2 regions of the Dehalogenimonas etheniformans genome follow, and region 2 is predicted to be linked to the other one. Evidence: riboswitches for the same ligand, from Rfam matches in the RefSeq annotation. Region 2 holds a riboswitch; the other holds the start of a gene.
What was found. A riboswitch is a leader RNA that binds a small molecule or an ion and turns the genes downstream of it on or off. The one in region 2 is predicted to bind thiamine pyrophosphate.
Positions count from the first base shown of each region.

Region 1: linked by a shared signal. The riboswitch ahead of HX448_RS02545 (AIR synthase family protein) and the one ahead of thiC (phosphomethylpyrimidine synthase ThiC) in region 2 are both predicted to bind thiamine pyrophosphate.

Region 1 is NZ_CP058566.2:497,257-501,679, forward strand. Features, by position in the region: gene mutS (DNA mismatch repair protein MutS) at 1-446, opposite strand, end outside; gene thiE (thiamine phosphate synthase) at 496-1,131, opposite strand; gene HX448_RS02545 (AIR synthase family protein) at 1,146-2,207, opposite strand; TPP riboswitch at 2,255-2,362, opposite strand; gene HX448_RS02550 (baeRF3 domain-containing protein) at 2,401-3,534, opposite strand; gene HX448_RS02555 (YtxH domain-containing protein) at 3,866-4,102, shown strand; gene HX448_RS02560 (YtxH domain-containing protein) at 4,132-4,386, shown strand.
Region 2 is NZ_CP058566.2:967,603-972,025, reverse strand. Features, by position in the region: gene HX448_RS04900 (R3H domain-containing nucleic acid-binding protein) at 1-1,402, opposite strand, end outside; gene rsmG (16S rRNA (guanine(527)-N(7))-methyltransferase RsmG) at 1,467-2,183, opposite strand; TPP riboswitch at 2,241-2,341, shown strand; gene thiC (phosphomethylpyrimidine synthase ThiC) at 2,338-3,639, shown strand; gene HX448_RS04885 (PrsW family intramembrane metalloprotease) at 3,636-4,418, shown strand; gene HX448_RS04880 (hypothetical protein) at 4,411-4,423, shown strand, end outside.

The DNA.
Region 1 (4,423 bases), 470 kb from region 2:
GAGATGTCGATATAGGCCAGTCCAGACTGTTCCTCCCCTGGGACTACGGCCACCAGGTAGTTGTTAGTTTTGATGTCGAGGAGCCCGGGCTCGATGACCGTGCCTGGGGTGACCAGGCGTACTACTTCGCGGTCCATGAGTCCCTTGGTATCGCCGGGGCGAGCGGTCTGCTCGCAGATGGCTACTTTATGGCCGCGGTTGATGAGGCGGGCGAGGTAGTTGTCGACCGCATGATATGGGATGCCCGCCATTGGTACTTTAACGCCTTTACCCATTTCACGAGCAGTGAGGACGATCTCGAGTTCACGTGCCGTGAGTTCGGCATCGGAGTCGAACGTCTCGTAGAAATCACCGAGGCGAAAGAAGACTATCGCTTCGGGATAGCGACGCTTGATGCGCAGGTACTGGGAGCGGAGGGGGGTAAGGCTTTCGGTCACAGCGGTCATTTTACCCGATGTATTGGGAGGGTGTCACCCGGTAGTAGGTTGAGTATTTTTATACGGAAAAGGCACTCCGGAGGTCGAAAACGCGCTGAATGAGATCTTCAGCTCCAATCAAATCCGAGACAATGGCAAAGCATTTACATTCCCTTTCTGCCAGCGATCCGATATTCTCCCTGTTAATGCCGCCAATGGCGACGACCGGCAGGTGAGAACGTTTAAGGGCATATTCTAGCAAGGCAACTCCGCCAGGGGGCGCTGCATCTGGCTTGGTGGAGGTGGCGAACACGGGGCCAACGCCGAGGTAATCGACCTCGGGGATTGTCAAAGCTTTGTCGATTTCTTCAGGTGTAGCGACCGAGAGTCCAATGAGCATGTCTGCGCCGACGACCCGGCGGGCGGCGTCGGAGGGAAGATCGTCCTGCCCGAGGTGAAGGCCTTCAGCCCCGCAAGCTATAGCGAGTCCGGCGTCGTCGTTGACGATGAAACAAGCGTCGTATTCGCGGCACAGTCGGCTGATGGCGACACACTCCTCATACTTACGGCGCATCGGGAAGTCTTTCTCACGGTACTGGATGATCTTGATTCCAGCCTTCAACAAAAAACGGGCGGTCTCCACATTGCCCCGGCTGCCCGAACAGGCATCAGACAGGATGGCGTAGATATCGGTCTGTGGAAGGTTTTTTTTCATCGGGATTGCCCGTGCTAGGCTCCCTGGACGGCTTTCGAAAAAGCCTTCCAGAAGGGGTCAACGATCGGATGGACAAGGCGAGTCTCTCGGCCTCGGTCGACGAGTACCATCCCGGCTTCGGGCGGGGTCAATTCCCCGATGATCGACGACGGGATTCCTTTAGCACTGAGCGCCTGGATGATGTCGCAAGCCTTATGCGGCCGGCAGGTGATGATCAAGGTGCCTTCGGAAATGGCGGCGTAAGGATCGCTTATACCGAACAGGCGGCAAATTTCGGGCACGCCGTCGGCGACGACAATGTCGTCTTTAATGATCCTGGCGCCCAAGCCGGCGGCCTGGGCTACCTCGAATAAGCCGCCCCAGATGCCGCACTCCGTGGCGTCATGCATAGAACTAACCCCGTTGTCGCGGACACCTACCGAGACCGCGGCCAGGGCGTCATCGACCACCGACATCCGGTAAAAAAGCCCCTCGGCGCGGCGGGCAAAATCATCTCCGAATTCCTTTGCGATCAGACCCGGGAACACCGCGGCGAAGATACCGCAGGCTTCAATGGCGGGACCTTTGGTGACAATGATCTTGTCGCCCTCCTTGGCGAAACGCGGGGATACGTATTCAGAAAGTTCACCGGTGCCAATCATGGTAGCGCCCCCGACCATGGGATAGTTGCAGCCTTCATAACGGGCGGTGTGGCCGGTGATAATATTAATACCCATCTTTTCGCATTCCCGGTGCATGACCTCCCACATTGAAGCCAACTGTTCCTTGGTCATGTCCATCGGTAGATTGAGGTCGATCGACAGGAATTTGGGCTTGAGACCTGAAGTGACCGAATCCGAGGCGATGATGTGAATGGCGAACCATGCGGCGCGCTCGAAGCCATATTGAGGCACGATGAAAATAGGATCGGTAGTGAATGATACCGCCTTGCCGCCGATCTCTGCGATGCCGACGTCGACACCATGCTGAGGACCGACCAGAACCTTATCACTTTTGGCGCCAAGACGGGGGAAAATTATCTCCCGGAAAATTTCCGGAGAGATTTTGCCAATTTCAGGCATTTCAGCAGTGGCCATAATTAATAAACTCCTTACATAAAATAAATTCCGGAAGGCAATGCGCTTCCGGAATTTATCTACTTCCCTACGCTCGCATTACCGAGACCAGGTTCCAAGGGTCGCCCCGATCAATAATCGGGTCTCTCAGCCTTTCGGCTCCCCCAGTAAATCCTATTCAATTGTAGGTTATGATAGCATAAATTAAGGGCGGCTAATAGCGTAGCACCGCGGCGACACCGGTGTCGCTCGGCAGTTCATCCGATTTGAGAGAATACACGTTGCCGCCAGTGGCAAGTGTTTTCTTGATCAGAAACTCTATAAGATCGTAAGCGCCGTTGGATGGTTCTTTGACTACCTTGACGCAATGTTCGGCTTCGTCGAAGGCGCCCCAGCGCTCCAGTCCTTCGGCGAAGAAAAGAGAATAAACCCGCCCGTCGACCGCTGCCGGAATGACCTGCGCCAGATCGCTGATCGAAGGACCCTGGCCGGTGGCATTGATATATTGGGAAAGCCTCTTAGACTGCTCCTGCATGAAATATGGGCGCACTAATTTCCAGGCATTTTTCTGCAGAGTATCCGGGTTTACCCGGTCCGGGTTGCCTTCAATGCCTTCGGAGAGCAAATTGTCGTAGCTGCAAACCGTTCGGAATAGAGCACGGTGGTTTTCTACTCCAGCAACGACAAGGGGCGCTTTTTCACCGGCCAATACGGTTTCCAGGCTACGGTTTACCTGCTGGAAAAATATGGCCGCGCGTTCCTTTTCCAGGTCATTGGGGGCGCCTTGTCCGTGGAACATGGTAGCCCCGGCTCCTAGGGTATGTTGCTGGAGCTGTTTTTCAGCTTCGTCATAACGCATGGATTCCTCAAGGCTATGCGGCATCTTAACCGGAATGATTTCCTGGCAATTACCCATCAGGCACCTGAAAAAAGCCGCCCGGTTCAGACTTAGGGCCAGAAGATAATAGACTCCATCGTTGATCACTAGAGGCAAAAGGGGCTTTATGAAGTACTCGCCGGATGCCACCGCGGTCTCGGCGACCTCAAAGGGCAGATTGAAATGGGAGAATGAATTTCTAGAAATAAAGAGGGCGAGTCCTTCCTCCTGGTGCTGCCAAAACAGAGCATCCCGGAGCAATTCCCGGGCGGGCGAAAGCAGATTGCGGGCTTCCGCGGTTTTCAATCCCATTTGAGTGAGTTTGGTTTCGGCATCATCAAGGAGATGCCGCAGGAGCAGGGGATCGCCTTCCATATCGGCAACGCGGTGGGTGGGCATGTAAATAGAGACTGCCGGACCATCCGGTTTTTGAAGCAGGGTCAGCAGATCAGCTTTTCTCAACACATCCATGGGGTAACATTCCTCCTTGTTATCAATAGTTTTATATAAAATCCATCTTATCGCCGGAGTCAGTCAGAACCTTGCTCACGACCCGACGGCATATATTATCGTGTGTCGGGCGCTCATCCGCTATCCGTAATCATACTTATTCTCCGCCCGTTGGGTACGTATTCAACGACGGTTCCCCAGCCTTAACAACTTCCGCGAGTTAGGTACCCCGCATCGAATAATTGAGTAATTCTACGGATTTTAAAGTCTGTCCCGGAGGGTTAATATAGAGGTAACAAAGCCGCCGCCGACGTGGCAAGAATTCGATAATCGGTGAACGAGGAGGGACAGAATGGAAGAGAACACAAACAGAGGTTTACTGGCAGGGCTGTTGATGGGGACAGCTATCGGTGTCGGTCTGGGCTTATTGTACGCTCCCAGGAGCGGCGCCGAAACCAGGGACATGCTGCGAAAACGTGCTGATGAAATGAAAAGCCGCGCTGAATCCCTGGGCAATTCAATCCGGGATAAAGTCGCCGCAATCGGTCATCCAATAGGAGGTGACGGTTCGGGAGAAGCAGAGCCTTAAACCGCGAGATAAATAAGGGAGGTTGGATTATGGAGAAAGGAAAAGTCATGGGAATTGCTGCCGGTGTTTTAGCCGGGGCGGCCTTTGGGGCTGGCGCAGCGTTGCTGCTGGCTCCACAGTCCGGCCGAAAAACTAGGAGCGATATCCGAAAACGAGCAGAAGACCTGAAAGCGCGAGCCGACAGCTTTGTTGCTGATATCAAAGAACGCGATGAAGCCTTTTGCCAGGCGGTCAAGGAAGGCGCTGACGATTACCGCCGGGATATGATGGCAAAGTACGGATAACTTAAAGAGCTGCGATTCGTTGTAAAAAATAAAAGGA
Region 2 (4,423 bases):
CCACCCGCTCGCTGCCGCTTTTCACCCGATGTACCGCTTCCTCCGCTTCAAACAGCGCCCGATTTAGAGCGCCGGATTCTTCGGCTTGCTCCGGTTCATGCCGGGATAACATACCCAGGAATTGCCGGAATTGCGCCGGGGTATGGCTTTTGAGAACGTACACCGGGAGATTGTGAGCTTCAGCATCCCGGATTCGTTGAGGACGCCGCCGGAAGTAATTCCGGGATGTCACCAGCATGCCGGCTTCCCCTAATTTTTCAGTGATGTTAAGTTTTACGTGCATTTCTTCAGCCACCTGTTCCAGGCGGGAGCGGTTGATCCCGAACAGATAAAGTCGCGGAGTTTCCACCGCTGTTTGCGCTACAGCTTTCCGACGCCCTTCCGACTGCTCGGCCTCAGGCGCGGCGTGGGTTGTTTTGACCTCCCCGTCCGGACCTACCGACCGAATCTCCGTTTCAAGCTCATTGCCACGTAAAATGGCGTCCACAGCCTCTGCGGTGTCACAATGCACCGCCACCATATCGCGTTCCTGGATCTCGACGATGATATCAAAAGTCGGCGGAGCCTTTCGTTCCAGTACCGTTTTTTGGGTGCCCCTTCGCCTGGCTTCCTCGTCACCCAGCGTAACCGCCTGAATACCGCCGATTAGGTCCGAAAGTGTCGGATTCTGCATCAGGTTATCCAGCGTGTTGCCATGAGCGGTGCCGACCAGTTGAACGCCTCGCTCGGCGATAGTCCGCGCCGCCAATGCCTCAAGTTCGGTACCGATCTCATCGATGACGATGACCTCGGGCATGTGGTTTTCCACCGCCTCGATCATCACGGCGTGCTGCATATCGGGCACCGCCACCTGCATTCGCCGCGCCCGCCCGATGGCCGGGTGGGGTATATCTCCATCCCCAGCAATTTCATTTGAGGTGTCGACGATGACAACGCGCTTTTTCAGATCGTCGGCCAACACCCTGGCTACCTCGCGCAGCATGGTCGTCTTCCCGACGCCTGGCCTCCCTAAAAGCAGCACACTCTTGCCGGATTCAATAAGGTCTTCGATGATCTTGATCGTCCCGAACACTGCACGGCCAACCCGGCATGTCAGGCCAATGACTTTTCCTTTTCGGTTCCTTATCGCCGAAATCCGGTGAAGCGTTCTCTCAATCCCAGCCCGATTATCAGCCCCGAAGGCGCTGACCCTGGCGATAACGTATTCCAGGTCGCCCTCTGTAACTTCCTCAGTTCTCAGTACCACCTCCCGTTCGGCAAAACGCCCCTCGGGGACACGTCCGAGGTCCATTATGACTTCTACTAGTTGACTGAGGTCGGGTTGCAGACTTAGAGGGCGGCGGATTTCAACGGGGAGGGTATCCAGGAGCGCTTCCAGGTCGTCGGTTATGAGGTTCGGCAATTACGGCCTCCCGGCAGGCAGGATTCAACAATATTCTACTATTCGCCGTTCGAACGGGCAAACGTTAGCTGATAGGCTTTTTAGCTGGTAACCCGCTACGCCTGGGATATTCCGGCGAAGTATGACGGATCTTATCGATAACCACCAGCTTCCGGGAGTCCGGTAGGTCGGTTAGAGCAATATCCTGGATGAAGCGCAAGCGCCCGCCGAGCGTTTCGATTGCTTTAAGGGCTCCATCAACTTCGTTTCCGATGTCACCTTTCTTATAGGCGATGAAAGTTCCGCCGACGCGGCAGAATGATAAACATAGTTCACCAAGTGTGTCGAGAGATGCAACGGCTCGAGATACTACAAGTTCGTATTGTTCTCGATGTTCGGGTTGGCGCGCGGCGTCTTCAGCCCGCGCGTTCAAAACGGTGACTCCATCTAAATCCAGCGCGGCGACAGTTTCTGAAAGAAAGACCGCCTTTTTCCCGGTTGCCTCAAGAAGGGTGAGTTTAAGTTGGGGAAAGGCTATTTTGAGCGGGAGACCGGGGAACCCGGCTCCCGCGCCGACATCTATAATTCTTAAACCATCGGGAACAATTCCCGCCCGGATTAAACTCAGCGAGTCCAAGAAGTGAACTCGCTGCACTTCTGAATAATCGGTAACTGCCGTTAGGTTGAACTTCTTATTCCATTCAAACAAAAGATGATAATACTTCTCAAACTGGTCGAACTGGTGGTCCGAAAGCTCGATACCTAGTTCCCTTGCGCCATGATTCAAAATGGGTAAAATCATTTCCAGGATTATAGCAATTTTTGTCCTGCAATTGGAGATTATGTTATGCTAGATGAACCAGACCGCTAGGGGTGCGAGCCTGCTGAGAGTCCTTCTTCAGGACAACCCTGGCACCTGAACTCGATAATGCGAGCGTAGGAAAGCGGTATCACTCATGACAACACAACTGCAACTAGCCCGAAAGGGTATCATTACTCCACAGATGCTTTCGGTAGCCTCCGCCGAAAATGTTTCACCGGAGATCATCCGTGAAGGCCTTGCCGATGGATATATTGTTATTCCGGCGAATATCAACCATCAGAACCTGAAGCCGAGCGGCATCGGCCGGGGGTTGCGTACCAAGGTGAACGCTAATATCGGCACTTCTTCGGACTGCGTTGATCTTGAAAACGAGTTGGTAAAACTCAGAGTAGCTCAAGAGTTTGGCGCCGATGCAGTCATGGACCTTTCCACCGGCGGCGATCTGGTTGCGATCAGGCAAGCGATTCTTCAGAAATGTTTTGTTGCCCTAGGGACAGTTCCTATTTACGATGCCGGAGCTACGGCCAGGATGACTAGCGGCTCCATCGTCGAACTGACTTCCGATGATTTATTTCGTGCAATCGAGAATCACGCCCGTGAAGGAGTTGATTTCGTTACCGTCCACTGCGGCGTAACCCGCAGTGTGATAGCCCGTTTGAAGGAGCAGGGCAGGATAACCGATATAGTATCACGCGGGGGTGCGCTGCTTGCCGGTTGGATGGCTTACCATGGGCGGGAAAACCCTCTTTATGAAGAATATGATCGGCTGCTGGAAATCGCCGCCGAATACGATGTCACCCTTAGTCTCGGTGATGGACTGCGACCCGGCTGCCTGGCCGACGCTACCGACCGCGCCCAGGTCGAAGAACTACTGACCTTAGGAGAACTTGTCGACCGGGCACGAGCCGGGGGTGTGCAGGTGATGGTAGAGGGGCCGGGGCATGTACCTCTGAACCGCATTCAGACCAACATTGAGTTGCAGAAATCGGTGTGCCGTAATGCCCCGTTCTATGTTTTAGGCCCGCTGGTTACCGATATCGCACCGGGGTACGACCATATCACTTCCGCCATCGGCGGAGCCTTGGCCGCGATGTATGGCGCAGATTTTCTTTGCTATGTGACGCCCGCGGAACACCTGTCACTTCCAGATGCAGAGGACGTCAAGCAAGGAGTAATTGCCTCTCGTATCGCCGCTCACTCCGCTGACATTGCAAAAGGTATCAAAGGATCCTCCGAATGGGACCTGAAGATGGCGCGCGCCCGCAAGGACCTCGATTGGGAAGCCCAGGCTGAACTTTCCATAGACCCTGAGTTATCCAAACGGCGTCATGGGGCTCACCACACCGCTGGTTCAGCCTGCACCATGTGCGGTGAATTCTGTGCCATGGAGTTGGCGTCCAAATATCTCGGCACGACCATCGGACCGTGCTCGTGATCAACGCCGTTAAAAGCCTGTTCCGAAATCCCAAGAAGCTGTTTTTACTGTTCCTGGCAATTTCCCTGGCCGCTTACTTGGTTTGGAATCAGACCGACAATCGGATTTCGGCGGCAGTGCTTATTCTCGTTGGAACCTGCACCGTTCCCATTCCGGTCATGGTGTTTTTGTTCAACCGTCTGGATTACCGAGGGGGCGTTTCAGCCAGGGATCTGGCTAATGTTTTCATGGTCGGCGGCGCCATCGGCTTGATCATCGCCGGTTTTCTGGAATATAGCTTCCGAATTACCAAGACCCTTGGGGGAGATCTCTCGGTCGGGATCATCGAGGAATCTGCCAAGATTGTTTTCCCGCTAATACTTTTCTATCAATGGCGCTTCAAGAAACTCTCAGACGGCATTTTGATCGGTGCGGCTTCCGGGATGGGTTTTGCGGTGCTCGAAACCATCGGCAAAGGTCTTATCGTGCTCGCCGATGGCGGAAATGTCGGTTACACCATGCTCACCCGCGGTTTTTTCACTCCATTTGGCCATCCAGCATGGACTGCGCTTATCTGTGTTTTCATCTGGATGCAGAAAGCCAACGGCAAACTTAACGCCGCTCAAATGATCGGGATCTTCGTTTTAGCGGCCGTGCTTCACGGTATTTGGGATGCCGCCAACCAGTTGGATATTCCGGACATCGCCACCGCCGGCTTACTCATGCTTATCAGCATTTTCACAATGAGCGTTCTGTTCCTCCAGTTCGAAAAAGCGGAACGGGAGAACAACGGTGCTTGACGCTG